Regions from separate parts of the Cytobacillus dafuensis genome, predicted to be linked through region 1. Evidence: riboswitches for the same ligand, from Rfam matches in the RefSeq annotation. Region 1 holds a riboswitch; each other region holds the start of a gene.

What was found. Region 1 has a riboswitch for glycine ahead of FSZ17_RS22825 (phosphoglycerate dehydrogenase). Riboswitches for the same ligand answer to the same signal wherever they lie in the genome.
Region 2: it holds a riboswitch for glycine, as region 1 does, so the genes downstream of both, purU (formyltetrahydrofolate deformylase) here and FSZ17_RS22825 (phosphoglycerate dehydrogenase) in region 1, are expected to answer to the same signal.
Region 3: it holds a riboswitch for glycine, as region 1 does, so the genes downstream of both, gcvT (glycine cleavage system aminomethyltransferase GcvT) here and FSZ17_RS22825 (phosphoglycerate dehydrogenase) in region 1, are expected to answer to the same signal.

What each region holds. Positions count from the first base shown of each region.
Region 1 is NZ_CP042593.1:4,819,506-4,825,110, forward strand. Features, by position in the region: gene FSZ17_RS22820 (hypothetical protein) at 1-198, shown strand, start outside; gene FSZ17_RS22825 (phosphoglycerate dehydrogenase) at 520-1,719, opposite strand; glycine riboswitch at 2,020-2,100, opposite strand; ZMP/ZTP riboswitch at 2,237-2,316, opposite strand; gene FSZ17_RS22830 (response regulator transcription factor) at 2,661-3,380, shown strand; gene FSZ17_RS22835 (MerR family DNA-binding protein) at 3,361-3,534, opposite strand; gene FSZ17_RS22840 (AAA family ATPase) at 3,644-5,605, shown strand, end outside.
Region 2 is NZ_CP042593.1:872,162-877,766, reverse strand. Features, by position in the region: gene FSZ17_RS04370 (GNAT family N-acetyltransferase) at 1-113, shown strand, start outside; gene FSZ17_RS23280 (hypothetical protein) at 191-328, opposite strand; gene FSZ17_RS04365 (TerC family protein) at 1,218-2,003, opposite strand; gene FSZ17_RS04360 (FbpB family small basic protein) at 2,636-2,779, opposite strand; gene purU (formyltetrahydrofolate deformylase) at 2,842-3,711, opposite strand; glycine riboswitch at 3,996-4,075, opposite strand; glycine riboswitch at 4,078-4,180, opposite strand; PreQ1 riboswitch class I at 4,341-4,385, shown strand; gene FSZ17_RS04350 (QueT transporter family protein) at 4,394-4,879, shown strand; gene FSZ17_RS04345 (aspartate kinase) at 4,923-5,605, opposite strand, start outside.
Region 3 is NZ_CP042593.1:3,332,985-3,338,589, forward strand. Features, by position in the region: gene gcvPB (aminomethyl-transferring glycine dehydrogenase subunit GcvPB) at 1-988, opposite strand, end outside; gene gcvPA (aminomethyl-transferring glycine dehydrogenase subunit GcvPA) at 981-2,327, opposite strand; gene gcvT (glycine cleavage system aminomethyltransferase GcvT) at 2,345-3,451, opposite strand; glycine riboswitch at 3,619-3,709, opposite strand; gene FSZ17_RS15920 (DEAD/DEAH box helicase) at 3,986-5,605, shown strand, end outside.

The DNA.
Region 1 (5,605 bases):
AGTGCGTTAATCTCAGTACTTGCTGGCATATTACGAACAGTCGGCTTTGAACAAATTAAAATGAGTATTTGGCATGGCATTGATCTTCCTGTCGCTTTAAGTATTCCTGTCTCACTTGTTGTTTCAATCTTTTTAATCATTGGTTCGCTTTATGTAAAACGTTCCATTAAATTTTGTGTTACGAATCTTAGATTTTAAGAAAGGGGATTAACCTGTATATTACTTACAGTCTTCAAACGCGGTTAACTGAGAGAAATAATGAAAAGCAAATGGATTCGAGAATCTTTTATCAATTGCCGAGTCCATTTGCTTTTTCTTTTTATTTCCCTGCTTCAATATAATAATTATATTATTCTTCTATTAAAATATATGGGGTTGGGACGGTAAAGGATTACGATACAAATAGCCAGACTTCTGCGCTGGCAATTTATACTTTCTTTAACGTACAAAATAAGAGTAAAAGGACGAGGAACCTCGTCCCTTTTGAATGTTTTAGAACGGTTCTGACGATCACTTTATTTAAATCATACGAATTGTTATAATACCCTCGATCTCGTTGATTTTTTCCTCCAAACTAGGAATGATATCGCCGTTTACTTTATTATCAATGTCAATGATCGTATAGGCGTAATCCCCTCGGCTCCTGTTAACCATGTCAGCGATGTTCAATTGATAGTTTGATATAGCAGATGTGATCTTGCCAACCATGTTTGGAACATTTTGGTGGAAAGCTGTCAAACGACGCTTTCCTGTATAAGGGATGGAAGCGTTTGGAAAATTTACTGAGTTTTTAATATTACCTGTTTCAAGAAATTCCCTTACCTGACGAGCCGCCATGATGGCACAGTTTTCCTCTGACTCTATCGTAGAAGCACCAAGATGAGGGATTGGAACGGCATTTTTCATTTTTAACACATTCTCATTCGGGAAGTCCGTTATATACTGCCCTACTTTTCCACTTTCAAGTGCAACCGCCATATCCTTTTCATTCACAAGCTCACCACGAGAGAAGTTCAAAATATGAACACCTGGTTTCATGATGCTAAAGGATGCTTCATTGAACATTCCTCTTGTATCATCGGTTAGCGGAACATGTACAGTGATATAATCAGAGTTAGCAAACAACTGTTCAATCGTCAAAGCGCGCTGTACATTGCGGGACAAGTTCCAAGCTGTATCAACAGAGATAAACGGGTCAAACCCAATCACATCCATGTCTAAATCGAGCGCATCATTCGCTACAAGCGCACCAATTGCACCTAAACCGATTACACCGAGAGTTTTCCCCTTAATTTCTTTTCCAACAAATTGTTTCTTTCCTGCTTCTACAAGCTTAGGAATTTGTTCTCCTTCATCTTCTAATGTCTTTACCCAGCCAACACCAGCAAAAAGATTACGAGATGAAGCCATTAATGTAGTTAACACAAGTTCTTTTACTGCGTTCGCATTCGCTCCAGGGGTATTAAAAACTACAATTCCACGTTCTGTGCATTTGTCGACTGGAATATTATTGACACCCGCTCCAGCGCGTGCTATGGCCTTTAAATGATTGCCGAACTCAATTGTATGCATATTAAAACTGCGAACAACAATAGCATCAGGGTTTTCACTGACATTGTCGATTGTATATTGATCTTTATTAAATACATTCAATCCGTTTTCTGCAATATTATTTAACGTTTTTATTGTTTTTACTTTTATTTCAGTCACTGTGTTCATTTTCGTTTTCTCCTCTTTAAATATAATAGTTTTTTATATCTACTAAAGAAAACTCGCTGATTGGCGAGCCTTGGAAAGGCGAAGACAGAGGCGTAGTTGCACTTATCGCGCTCATACATGCCACGTCCTGTGGCATTCGCCCGACTAGGACATCCTGTCCGTCGTACTTAATTCCTAAAATTGGGAACTGCGTCGGATCACCTTCTGCGCTGGCAATTTATACTTTCTTAAAGTGTAAAAAAAGAGACTGGTGTTCTCCAATCTCTTTAGACGTCAAAAAAACAAATAGGTATTAATATTTGTCTCTCTTCTGTCCTTTTGCCTGAGATTTTGAACCCTTCGGCGCTGCTGTTAAACTGCATTCTCTCCAGAAGCTGCTCCTGTTATAGTGTGATCCATAACAATCATAGCATCTATTATTTAGTTTTTAGTTAGCGGAATATCCAAATAAATATATTGTATTGATTCGCCTCCACGATCCCCCTTATAAACATAAAGAGGCAAGGAAAACTTTCCTTACCTCTGCCCAGGCGAACGGCTACTCGACACTATGTGCTCCCCCACGGTTATCCGTTTTCGCCAGTCACACATAGTCTTTTCATTTGTTTTATCTTATCAGATCCTCTATCAACCTTCAACCTAAAATTTTCAAATAATTAATTCGTTTATCCCCGCTCGCAAATTGTCCCTTTTCCATCACAACGCCAATTGCTTTGAGCATTTCAGGTAAATTGGCGGTATCTCTAAGATTGCGGCTTTTTTTTTGTCATTATGACAGGTATTATCGGAATGATACTCGGCACTTGATTATTTTTTATCTATTAGAAATTTAGGGAGTATTTGGTATTTTTATAGTAATATAAGATGAAAGGGACTGCATATTTCATTTATTTTTATTAAAAAGTGAAAGGAGTAAAAAGGTTACTCTTAGGGGGATGTTTATGAGAGCAGAGAAAGTATTAGTCGTTGATGATGATCAGGATATCAGGGAGGTCTTGAATCTTTATTTAAATAATGAAGGCTATATAGTAATTATGGCAGAGAGCGGTGAGAAGGCACTTACTCTTTTTGAGGAGCATGATTTTGACTTAGTTTTATTAGATGTAATGATGCCAGGAATGGATGGTTTTGAAACATGTCAGTCCATACGAAAAAAATCAAATATTCCTATTTTGTTTTTGAGTGCGAAAGAAGATGATATCGATAAAATCTTAGGCTTACGAATCGGCGGAGATGATTATATAACTAAACCTTTTAGTCCAGCTGTGTTAGTAGCAAAAATAAAAGCATTATTAAGAAGAGCTAGGCAAAGCCGTTTTGATAATAGTGAAGAACAGCAAACTCGGGAAAACCCCATTCTCCATTTTCCCGACTTGACTATTGATATGGAGAAGTGTGTCGTAAAAAGAGGAAGAGAAAAAGTCACCTTACCTGCTAAAGAATATCAATTATTATGCGTTTTAGCTAGGAATGCTGGCAGAGTATATAGTGTCGAACAACTTTTTCAGCTCATTTGGGGTGAGGATAGTCTCGGAGATAATCGAACCGTGATGGTACATGTTAGTAACTTAAGAAAAAAAATTGAGACAGAACCTGCAAAACCTAAATATGTGCAAACCGTGAGAGGAATAGGCTATAAGTTTAACGATGCTTTTGAATAACTGAGGAGTGATTTCTTAAAATTTCTTTTATTTCCGATAAGGAAATACCTAATGCTTTTGCTTTGATGATAAGGGATAGCCATTCTTTATCTAGGTTTACCTGATTCAATTTCTCAGTAGAAGGCTTTCGATCATACAAATACTTTTCCTTCATATTGACCTCCAATATCTAATTTATATTAAAAATAGATTAGTATATATACTATAAGAACTGTATAAATTCACTTTAAGTTTTATTAAAGTTTTGCCAAAGGATGAGGAAATTGATAAATCTATCTGGATATAAGCGATTAAAACAAAAAGATGCTGACCAATTCGCAAAATATTACATGGGCTTTTCCTCCATAGATCACCATTATGTCATTATTCAAAAAGTAATTGAGCCTTCTCTCTTATCTTCATATGATTTTGAACATTTACAGAAAGAAGCTGAATTGATTTCTGAAATGAATCATCCAAGTATTGTCCCACCTATGCGACTAGAGAAAAAAAACAATGAGATTTTTCCTGTTTATGAACCGTTTAGAGGTGTCCCTTTTAAAAAATATGTATATACACAAACCTATTCATTAAAAGAATTTTTTGTTTTAGCTATTCAATTATGTGAAATTGTCGAAAATACTCATGATAAAGACTTTATGTTTCTTCATTTAAACCCGTATAATTTCATGGTCAATACTGAAAAACAACAAGTATTCTTATTAGGAATTTTCAATTCTATAATAAAAGGGAAAACTTTAAAAAGTAACCGAATGAATAAAATACTTCCTGCTTGGGAAATTGCTTATATCTCACCTGAATTAACAGGGAGAATGAATGTCCATGCGGATTCCCGCGCTAACCTTTATACACTAGGGATTATTTTCTACGAAATGCTGACAAAGCAATTGCCCTTTGCAGCTGCAGGTCTTTCAGAAACTATCCACTCTCATTTAACACGGCTTCCAAAATCACCTTCAGAATTCCAACTTGAAATCCCAGAAATTATTTCTACTATCATTTTGAAGCTCTTAGAGAAATCACCCGATGAACGTTATCAGTCAGCTAATTCATTAAAGAAGGACCTCGAGCATTGTTATCATGAATATTTAAAAACAGGCTGGGTCAAAAATTTCCCTCTTCGTATATTAAACAAACAGACAAGCGAAAGAAAAAATACTCTTTATGGCAGAGAGCAGGAATTAAATATTTTAACTGAAGGACTGCAACATGTATTAAGCGGCCATCAAAAAACCGCTTTTATCTTTGGAACTTCTGGAAGCGGAAAGACTTCTCTGGTATACGAAATGCGAAATAGTGTCATAGAAAATAGGGTAATCTTTTTAGAGGGAAAATTTGATCAACTACATAGATATATTCCTTATACGCCAATTATTCAAGCCTTCAAAACATGGATTCGCATTATTTTATCAAAGGGAGAAGCAGAACTATCTATCTGGAAAACAAAAATTCTACATGAACTAGGGCCAAATGCTAGTTCACTATCATTTCTTCTGCCTGAAATAGAATGGATCATCGGAAACCAGCCGATTATTGAGGGTCTATCATCATTTGATAATCACAGCCTCTATTTAATCATGTTTCATAAATTGATTAAACTTATTTCAGATGATTGTCCGCTTATATTTTTTATTGATGACCTTCAATGGGCTGATGCTGCATCATTAGAGTTAATTTGTTATTTAGTCACAAATAATCATTCAAATCGAGTATATATCATGATTGCATATAGAGATGGAACTGATCTCCATGAAAATAAACCGGTAAATGATGCATTGAGAAATATTCTTGCAGTTCATGATGACAATATCGTCATCCCCCTTCAACCCCTTACAGAAGAACAAATTATGCAATGGATATGTGTTCACTATGATATTGAGAAAGATAGCAGCAAAAGTAAACAGTTATCTTCGATTATTTACAAAATTACAGCTGGAAATCCATTTTTTATTACACAAATTTTCCGAAGCTTATCAAGAGAAAAAATTGTCCAAGCTGATGGGACCGCGCATAAGATTCATTACACAGTGTTAAAAGAGCTATCAATAAATGAAGACATTGTCAGCTATGTTATAAGCCGAATAAAAAAGCTTCCACAAAAAGAACAGGAAATACTAAAAGCTGCTTCATGCTTTGGCCAAAAAGTAGATGGCAATAAATTAGCTGCTGTATTGAATATGGATAATCAATTAACAGATCATTTACTTTTAGCTGCTGTAAATAAA
Region 2 (5,605 bases), 970 kb from region 1:
CAGTAGAAACACAGCATTTTTATAAAGCTGTCGGGTGTACACATGCTTTAGAAATAAACCAAAAGATCCTTAACAAAGAGCCTTTAGATATACAATTAGAAAAAGTTTTATAAAAAATCGGCAATAAATTTAAGCCAGCTCCTAAGTGTATACATGTTCGCACTTAGGAGCTGGCTTCGTTTTTACTGGCTTAATATTCTATTTCGTCAAAATCCTTAGGCTGAGGGACCGGCTGCTTATTGTCTGGATTAGAGAATTCTCTTATAAGTTTCTGTTCGTCTAGACTATCCATATTCATCTTTTCCTTAGGCTTTTCTTGTTTCTTCATAGCGAGCAACCCTTTCAAGCTTTTATTTCATAGGGTTCACTAATTATGAAGGAATCATACGCAAAGGGTTTTCCTTATTAAACTCTTCGTGATTTTTCGAAAAAGTGGGATTATGAACATGCTTTGAGACCACTCTCCACGGATTTTTTTCGAAAAAGTGGTCTCATAAACACTCTTTGTGACCACTCTTCACGGATTTTCTCGGAAAAGCGGTCTCATGAACACTCTTCGAGACCACTCTCCACGGATTTTTTCGAAAAAGCGGTCTCATAAACACTCTTTGTGACCACTCTTCACGGTTTTTCTCGGAAAAGTGGTCTCATAAACACTCTTTGTGACCACTCTTCACGGTTTTTCTCGAAAAAGTGGTCTCATAAACGCTCTTTGAGACTACTCTTCACGGTTTTTCTCGAAATAGTGGTCTCATGAACACTCTTTGAGACCAATCTCCACGGTTTTTCTCGGAAAAGTGGTCTCATAAACACTCTTTGTGACCACTCTTCACGGTTTTTCTCGAAATAGTGGTCTCATAAACACTCTTTGTGACCACTCTTCACGGTTTTTCTCGGAAAAGTGGTCTCATAAACACTCTTTGTGACCAATCTCCACGGATTTTTCCGGAAAAGTGGTCTCATAAACACTCTTTGAGACCACTCTCCACGGATTTTTCCGAAAAAGTGGTCTCATGAACACTCTTTGTGACCACTCTCCACGGAATTTTCCGAAAAAGTGGTCTCATAAACGCTCTTTGAGACTACTCTTCACGGTTTTTCTCGAAATAGTGGTCTCATGAACACTCATTGAGACCACTCTCCACGGATTTTTCCGAAATAGTGGTCTCATAAACATGCTTTTTTGCGGGTAAAATGCTTAAATCATATAACCCTGATTAACTCACTTTATCTTCAACAGTTACTTCATTATCCTTCTTTGGAGAGAAAAACCATCCAACTACCCCGATAAGGATGAGCACAACATAGAATGTAATTTTCCATTCAGTCGAATGAGAAAATGATTCTGGCAGCACCGCTAATGCCGGGTGTGAAAGTGTGGTCACTGCAAGTTTTACTCCGACCCAACCTACAATAAGAAATGCGGCAACTTCTAGGCCTGGCTTTGTATGCAATAATTTAACAAAGAAATTAGCTGCAAAACGCATAATGATTAATCCAATAAATCCGCCTGCGAATATAACGAGAAATTGCCCGCCATCCATACCTCCAATTTTCGGTAAGCCTGAAGCAGGAAGTGCTACTGCTAGAGCTACTGCAGCTAAAATAGAGTCAATAGCGAATGCAATATCAGCTAATTCCACTTTAAAAACAGTTCCCCAAAAACCTGCTTTTTTCTTCTCTTTTGTATTAACTTCTTTATCCTTATCCTTTTTTATTAATACCTTTCTAAAGATATGGTTAAAGGAAATAAATAATAGATAAAGTGCACCAATTGCTTGAACCTGCCAAATATCAACAAGAAATGATATCGCAAATAAAGAAGCGAAACGGAATACAAATGCTCCGGCAAGGCCGTAAAATAAAGCTTTTTTTCTTTCCTCTTCCGGAAGATGTTTAACCATTATGGCTAAAACCAATGCATTATCAGCTGCTAAAAGACCTTCTAAAACTATTAATACTAATAAAACCGATCCATATTCTAAAAGTATCGAAAAATCCATATTGTTTGACCCCCATTTTTAAATTAAATTATGTGCAAATCGAGCTGAATAAAGGACATTTTCCTTTTCTTCGTTCTTTCTTGCCCTCCTTTTTTCTTATGCGTTCACATTCCTTGAAAATGCTAAGAAAACATGGTGTTCATCTATTTTTTTCAAGCCAACAAAAAACCTTTACCAAAATGCGGTAAAGGTCAGAAACAAAAAATAAAGACCTCTACCCTATTTAGGTAAAGGTCTTGCTAACAACGGAATGTTGCCGACAAAGCCGGGAGCTATGAACTCCGAAGTGACGACCTTATCGTTAAAGCTACTCCCCTTTAGGAGAAACTATACAATTTATATATTTATCATAAGCGAATCCTTACAAATCTGTCAATTATTTTTATAGTTTTTATTTGTCTCAGATTAACGGGCAGTAGACCCCCACTTCAAGTTTGCGAGAGAATCAAAGAATCCTAAGCGGGGGATCAACTGCCCGTAAAGGCCCATAAAATGAACACAGACTAAAAGCGCCACATCGTGTGGCAACGTCTGCGTGACCCACTTCCTGTGGGCCGCAACTAACCATCAGTGGGAGATGAAAGCCCCCCCACTGATGGAAGTTTCACTTTATCCACTAATCCTACCTGTATTCAAACTCTTTGTACGACTTTTTTAGACGTTGTATGTTTATCATCTATGCGCTTTTCAATTACTTCAAGCTGTCCTCGATCTCTCATAAGCTCCTCTTTATTTTTTCTAATTAAACTTGATAAAGTGACTTTTTTTCTAGTCATTTTAAATTCTCCCTCTCTCAATAATTTACGATATAAAACTGAATCCCCATTATGGCTATTTGCTATTCGAATACGATTGTCTTATTCCCATGAACAAGGACTCGGTCTTCAACATGCCATGCAACTGCATCAGCGAGGACCTTTCTTTCTACATGTCTTCCGGCAATTTTTAATTCATCAGCCGAATAGCGATGATTGACACGCATAACATCTTGTTGAATAATCGGCCCCTCATCCAGATCATTCGTAACATAATGAGCTGTTGCACCTATTAGCTTCACTCCCCTATTAAATGCCCTTACGTAAGGGTTTGCACCGACAAAAGCAGGCAAAAAGGAATGATGAATATTAATGATTTGATTAGGATATTTCGCTATAAAATTTGGGGAAAGAATTTGCATATACCTTGCTAAAACAATAAAGTCTACTTTCCCTTCCATTAATTCCATTGCTTTTTGTTCGGCCTCTTCCTTCGTTTCATGCGTTAATGGGATATGATAAAAAGGAATCCCGTAGCTTTCCACTTCGTCTGCTAATTTAGCGTGATTGCTAATGACTAGTGGAATATCAACTGGCAGTTCCTTTGACTTCCACCGCCAAATAAGTTCAAGAAGGCAATGATCCATTTTCGAAACAAATATTGCCATTTTCTTTCTATTTTTTGTGCTGCATAACTGCCATTCCATCGAATGCTCTGCTGCTATCCCATATAAATCTTGTTCAAGCTTTTCAAAAGCTGTTTCAAAATCTTTCAAATCGAATTCTATTCGCATAAAAAACCTTCCAGCATGTGGATCTGTTGTATGCTGATCAAAGTGGACAATATTTGCATGATGTTCTAATAGAAAATTAGAAACAATTGATATTATTCCCGGCTTTTCCGGACACGAAATTAATAGTACTACCCGGCTATCCTTTTCTTTTGTTGCCATCTGCCACACCTCTATTCCTAATAATTAATCATGTATCGCTTTCCCATCTATTACTAAGCAGTTTCATCTAACATCAATAGTTTGTCCATACATTCCCTTTTGAATAATATCGACATCATTCCCTTAAATCTACATAAGAAAACTTAGCGAATGCCTTAGTTTTTCTTAGCGATCTAATTAGAAGATATTTAATTGAACTCACACTTTCACTTTAGTACGTTAATAAACTTAAACTTTCATAATAGCCAAAAAAGGACAGAGAAAGGGTAACTTACTTTACCCTTTCTCTGTCCTTTTACCTGAGAGTTTAAACCCAAATAGGGTCCCCTTTGGTGTCGTACGAATAGCACGAGCTCTCCAGAGACGCGTCCCGTTGTGGTTCCTCTACCTGAGAGATTTGTTCCAAGGGTGTTTAATGGAACTTGCTCCTTCGGTGGCTAGTCATCATGCACTCTCCCACAACCGTCATCCGCCCATATTGAATTTTCTTTAAATTTAGAATAAAACTTATGCATATTTATGTCAACCTTTGAACATTGGTTTAATCTTTATTTTTAGTTCTTGTTCACATATTGTGCATAATTGACGAAAGCCTCAAAATATATTAATATATATGCTTTGGGCAAAGAGCTCACGTGGTTCGTAACCATCCCACGATAAAAAACTAAGGAGAGAATTGAATATGAAAGTAAGGACACTTGTCGGAAATGGCATATTAGCGGCTTTATATATTGCTGTTTCCATGCTTATCCAGCCATTTGGATTTACGGCTGTCCAATTCCGTGTATCCGAAATGTTTAATCACCTAGTCGTGTTCAATAAGAAGTATATATATGGCATGGTTTTAGGTGTGTTTTTAACGAATCTATTATTTTCACCAATGAAAGCATATGATCTTATTTTTGGTGTTGGTCATACGCTGATTTCTTTATTAATCACGATTGTTTGCTGCCGATATATTAAGAACATCTGGGTTCGTATGATCGTGAACTCACTCATTTTCACGTTCATGATGTGGATTATCGCCTTTGAGCTTAAACTAGCATTTGACTTGCCATTCATGCTTACATGGCTCACAACGGCAATCGGTGAGTTTGTTGTATTAATAGTAGGAATGCCAATCATGTATGCTCTTAATAAACGTATTAATTTTGAAAAAACAATATAGAAAAAGAGTTGACGCAGGAGTGCGTCAACTCTTTTTACTATTATTACACTGCTACTGCCGCAAAAAACTCTTCATAAAGTGCCTGAACCGCTCGTTTTTCATCTATTTCCTTAACACCGAACATCATGCTGACCTCAGATGAACCTTGATTGATCATTTCGATGTTAACGTTAGCTTTTGCCAATGCCTTAGAGGCTCTTGCCGTTGTACCGATATTATGACGCATCCCCTCTCCAACAACCATAATGAGAGCTAAGCTATGTTCAATAACCACTTCGTCTGAATCAAGCTCAGTTTTTATGCGATCAACGATTTCCTCTTCCATGCCAGGAGTAAACTGATTTTCTCTTAAAATGATTGAAATATCATCAATTCCAGAAGGAGTATGCTCATAGGAAAGACCATAGCTTTCTAGTATAGCTAAAAGCCTCCGTCCAAAGCCGATTTCTCTATTCATTAAGTATTTACTGACATAAATGCTGCAAAAGCCTTTGTCACTAGCAATACCAATGACAGGACCGTTCGTATTATCTCTTTCATAAACGATTTTCGTACCTGGTGCATTTGGATTATTTGTGTTCTTAATATGTACCGGAATTCCTGCACGGAACGCAGGAACTAGTGCTTCATCATGAAGGACAGTAAAACCTGCATAGGAAAGCTCACGCATTTCCCGATACGTTAATTCCTTAATTTCCTTCGGGCTGTTGATGATAAATGGATTTA
Region 3 (5,605 bases), 1.5 Mb from region 1:
TTCCATAATAAGGCTTAACTCGGCCAATTGCCTGTGGACGATCATAATCAAAGACATATTTGTCGTCTTGCTTCACTAAAACTGGCTTCGGAAGGAATGGAATCAAGTCTGCTTTTACTCCGACAGGACCTGAACCAGGGCCTCCGCCTCCGTGTGGGCCAGTGAAAGTTTTATGAAGATTTAAGTGAACTAGATCAAATCCCATATCTCCTGGACGCGCTTTAGACATTACCGCATTTAAATTAGCTCCGTCGTAATAAAGCTTTCCGCCGGCACCATGGACAATTTCTGCCATTTCAAGAATATGCTCTTCAAATAAACCTAAAGTATTTGGATTTGTAAGCATTAAAGCAGCAGTATCTTCTCCAACTACTCGTCTTAAATCATCTAAATCTACAAGACCATTGTCATCAGATTTTACCGTGATGGTTTCAAATCCTGCTACTGTAGCTGAAGCAGGGTTCGTTCCATGTGCAGAATCAGGGACAATTACCTTTGTACGTTTGAGATCTCCGTTTGCTTCATGGAAGGCACGAACCATCATTAAAGCTGTCCATTCTCCATGTGCACCAGCAGCAGGTTGTAGAGTAACTTGATCCATACCCGTGATTTCAATTAAATGCTCTTGTAAATCGTACATAAGCTCCATAGCACCTTGAACAGAGCTTTCATCCTGTAATGGATGAACATGAGCGAATCCAGGGAAACGTGCAACATTTTCATTGATTTTTGGATTATATTTCATTGTACAAGAACCAAGCGGATAAAAGCCTGAGTCAACACCATGGTTCCTATTGGAAAGCGCTGTGTAATGGCGCATAATATCGAGCTCTGCTACTTCTGGAAGCTCTGCCTCTTCTTCCCTTAAATAACCTGCAGGGATCAGTTCATTAATATCAGTTTCCGGAACATCCATTTCCGGGAGACTATAACCGATGCGGCCAGGTGTGCTTAATTCAAAAATGAGTGCCTGATCGTCCTTATGCATGGTACTCCCCCATTTCTTTAACAAATGTATCGATTTCTTCTTTCGTTCTTAGCTCTGTTACAGCAACAAGCATATGGTTTTTCAAATCTGAAAAATCGCGTCCTAAATCGAATCCGCCAATAATGCCTTTTTCAAGAAGCTTCTGATTCACTTCTTTAACAGGCTTATTCAATTTAATAACAAATTCATTAAAGGAAGGCCCTTCAAATGCAAGCTCAAAGCCATTTTCTTTAAAAAGCTTTTTCGCATAATTTGATTTTTGAATGTTAGCAAGTGCCATTTCCTTAACACCTTTTTTACCAAGAGCTGTCATGGCTACTGATGCTGCAAGTGCATTCAATGCTTGGTTGGAACAAATATTTGAAGTCGCTTTGTCACGGCGAATATGCTGCTCACGCGCTTGAAGCGTTAATACAAAGCCTCTGCGTCCTTCTTCATCTACAGTTTGTCCAACAAGGCGTCCAGGAACTTTTCTCACCAATTTATTCGTTACAGCAAAATAACCACAGTGCGGTCCGCCAAATGCAGTTGGAATGCCAAAAGGCTGTGCATCCCCTGCCACAATATCAGCACCGAGTTTCCCAGGAGGTGTTAAAGCTCCAAGTGAAAGCGGATTGCTTGAAACAACGAACATAGATTTTTGCGCATGGATGATTTCTTCCAGCTCTTTTAATGGTTCAATTCTGCCAAAAAAGTTTGGATATTGAACAATAACAGCAGCAATATCATCACTTATCATTTCTTTCAGTGCTTCTAGATCGGTAACCCCATCATTATGCGGAATTTCAATAACCTCGATATACTGGCCTTTTGCATATGTTTTCACAACATCTTTGGATTCAGGATGAACTGCACTTGAAATAAGAACTTTTTTGCGGCGAGTTTGGCCTGCACTTAGCATTGCAGCTTCTGCCAACGCTGTGCCACCGTCATACATGGAAGAGTTTGCAACATCCATACCCGTTAGTTCACAAATCATTGTCTGGAATTCAAAGATCGCTTGAAGCTCCCCTTGAGAAATTTCCGGCTGATACGGTGTATATGCTGTATAGAATTCTGAACGGGATATTACATGATCAACGATGACAGGCATGTAATGATCATAAACCCCTGCTCCTAAAAAAGAAGTGTTGCTTTTAAGATCTGCATTCTTCTGAGCCATTTTAGTAAGCTCTTTCATCAATGCTGTTTCGGTTGCAGCTGGTTTAATATTATATTCCCCTTTAAATCTAACACTTTCAGGAATATCACTGAATAATTCATCGATTGAGTTTACACCGATGGTTGCGAGCATTTCTTTCTTATCCGTCTCAGTCATCGGTAAATAGCGATGTTTCATCATTTAAGTCTCCCCTCCTATTTTTTCTCTCTTTTATAAAATGGCGTAGCTGCCACTACTGCCTTAAGGCGCTTTCCACGAATTTCAACTTCTACTTCTGTACCAACAGCAGTATTTTCAATAGATAGTAAAGCTAGGCCAATATTTTTCTTTAATGTTGGCGATTGTGTACCTGTTGTCACTTCTCCGATTTGCTCTTCACCCTTAAAAACCAGGTAGCCATGACGTGGAATTCCGCGGTCAATCATTTCGATACCAACTAATTTTCTTGAAAGTCCATCTTCTTTTTGCTTTAATAGCACTTCTTTTCCAATAAAATCAGCTTCTTTATTTACTTTCACTGCAAAGCCAATGCCAGCTTCTAACGGTGAAATTTCTGGAGAAAGCTCTTGACCATAAAGAACCAAGTTAGCCTCAAAACGCAATGTATCGCGAGCACCTAATCCACAAGGAATAGCACCTTCTTCTTTACCAGCTTCTAAAATATCCTTCCAAATTGAAACTACATCATTAGCATCGCAATATACTTCAAACCCGTCTTCCCCTGTATAGCCAGTTCTAGAAACAAGGGCTTTTTTACCATTTAAATCAACATCATTTTGGAATTTAAAAAAGCCAATATCTGATAGATTTGTATTACTAGCAAGCTTTTGCAATACACTCTCTGCCAATGGACCTTGGATGGCAACTTGTGCTGTCTGATCAGAAAGATTTTTAATTTCTACATTACCCTCAAGATGATCAGCAAGCCATTTGTAATCTTTTTCAATATTAGATGCATTTACAACAAGTAAAAAATGATCATCTGTAAATTTATAGACAAGTAAATCATCAACAGTTCCGCCATTTTCATAACACATAGCAGTGTACTGGGCACCAAAATCTTTCAATTTTGAGATATCATTTGTCATCATTTTTTGAAGATAGGAAAGGCTATCAGGCCCCTTTACTTCAATTTCACCCATATGGGATACATCAAACAAACCAGCTTTAGTACGGACTGCTTCATGCTCTTCTTTAATGCTAGAAAATTGAACTGGCAGATCCCAGCCGCCAAAATCAATTGTCTTTGCGCCATAGTCCTTGTAAACATCGTATAACGGTGTACGTTTTAACTGTGACATCCACTTGTCCCCCTTATAATATTTATTAAAAGCTTGAAATTTGAACAAAAAAAGGACAGAAAATCCCCTATATTTCAAGAAGATCCCTGTCCTTGCACCTGAAAGTTTACCGAATAACGGTTTTCCCCTTTGGTGGCTCCAAAATAATAGAGCGCTCTCCAGAGTTACGTCAAATAAGGGTTCTTTTGCCTGAGAGATTCACAAATCCATTGCTTGCTCCTTCGGCGCCACAAAAGTAGTCTCTCCCCTTATTGTCATCCGTATTTATAAAATTTTTCAAGTTGGTTCATACTAAACAAAATGGCGTCTTGACCGTCAATTTGCATGAATATGAGTTAGCTAGCTTTCACCTTTCAACTCGAAACCAAATTTGAAAATCAATAAAAATATATTTCGATAAACTAAATGATTGTGGCAAATTTCAAAACTTTCAAAGCTATTCTTATCCTACCATTAGAAGGTCATTTGGGCAATGGGTAATCTGATTCTAACTACAAAACGAATACTTCCAATTTTTTAAAGGAGCTGTTTTTAATGACAGTGCGGATTGAATTTGATTCCTCTTGGCAGGAGGAGTTTTTAACTAGAATTGAAAATGACGGACCTTGGGGGAACTGGGAGCTATATAAATTAGCAGTAGAAGTAGAAACTCATACCACCATTCCTGATTTTGAAGGATTGCAAGCTCCAAAACATCTTTCAGGCCTTACCCCATTGCCACATCAACTTGAAGTTGCCAAGCAGGTTGTAGAAAGTATGAATGGAAAAGCTATTCTTGCTGATGAAGTTGGATTAGGGAAAACAATTGAAGCAGGATTGATATTAAAGGAATATATGATTCGAGGATTAGTTAAAAAAGTGCTCATTCTTGTGCCAGCCTCCCTTGTTACCCAATGGGCAATTGAGCTGAACACTAAATTCTTCATCCCTGCAGTAACACAACGTAAAAGCTATGTATGGGAGCAGTGTGATGTGGTCGTTTCATCCATTGATACCGCAAAACGTAATCCTCATAGAGATATCATATACAAGCAGGATTATGACTTAATCATTATTGATGAAGCACATAAGCTTAAAAATAATAAAACGAAAAACTATGAGTTTGTTCAAAATTTAAAAAAGAAATTCTGTTTGCTCTTAACTGCTACTCCCATTCAAAACCGCATTAGCGAAATCTTTAATTTAGTTTCTTTATTAAAGCCCGGGCATTTAGGAAATGAGTCAGCTTTTTATCAAAAATACAATAAAGATTCCCGTGACTTGAATGATCATGAACATTTAAAAGAGCTTGTCAATAAAGTTATGATCCGAAACAGAAGAGCTGATACAGGTATTGAATGGACGAAGCGAAAGGTCGAAACCATTCCAATAGAATTCAATATAGAAGAAAGAGACCTTTACGATGCAGTCAGCAGCCTTCGCAGGGAAGGTGATTGGTTAAGCTCTAGCCAATTTTCTGTTATGACACTTCAGCGTGAAGCATGCAGCAGCCGAGAAGCGGTCTATTTCACTCTTAAAAATATGCTAGAAAAACAAGTTGAGCCCTCAAAAGATTTCCAAGACCATATTCAAGCTTTAATCTCTAAGGTGGAAGCTGTTCAGCAAAATTCAAAAGCCGAAAAAGCACTTGAATTAATTCAGCAAATCAATGATAAAGTGATCATTTTTACAGAATATAGGGCAACGCAGATGTATTTGCAATGGTTCCTCAAACAATACGGAATTACATCCGTTCCATTTAGAGGAGGTTTCAAACGAGGGAAAAAGGACTGGATGAGGGAGCTTTTCCAAAAAAACGCCCAAGTCCTTATTGCTACTGAAGCAGGCGGTGAAGGTATTAATCTTCAATTTTGTAATCATATTATCAATTTTGATCTGCCATGGAATCCAATGAGGCTTGAGCAGAGAATCGGTCGTATACATCGCCTCGGACAGGAGAAAGACGTTATGATCTATAATTTTGCCATAAAGGATACTGTTGAAGAGCATATTTTAAAACTTTTATATGAAAAAATTCATCTATTTGAAAAAGTAATTGGCGATTTAGATGATATTCTGACAAAACTGGATTTTGGTAATGTAGAGGATCATCTAGTTGATATTTTTGGCAAATCAGCTTCAGAAGGAGAAATGAGAATCAAAATGGAGAATTTA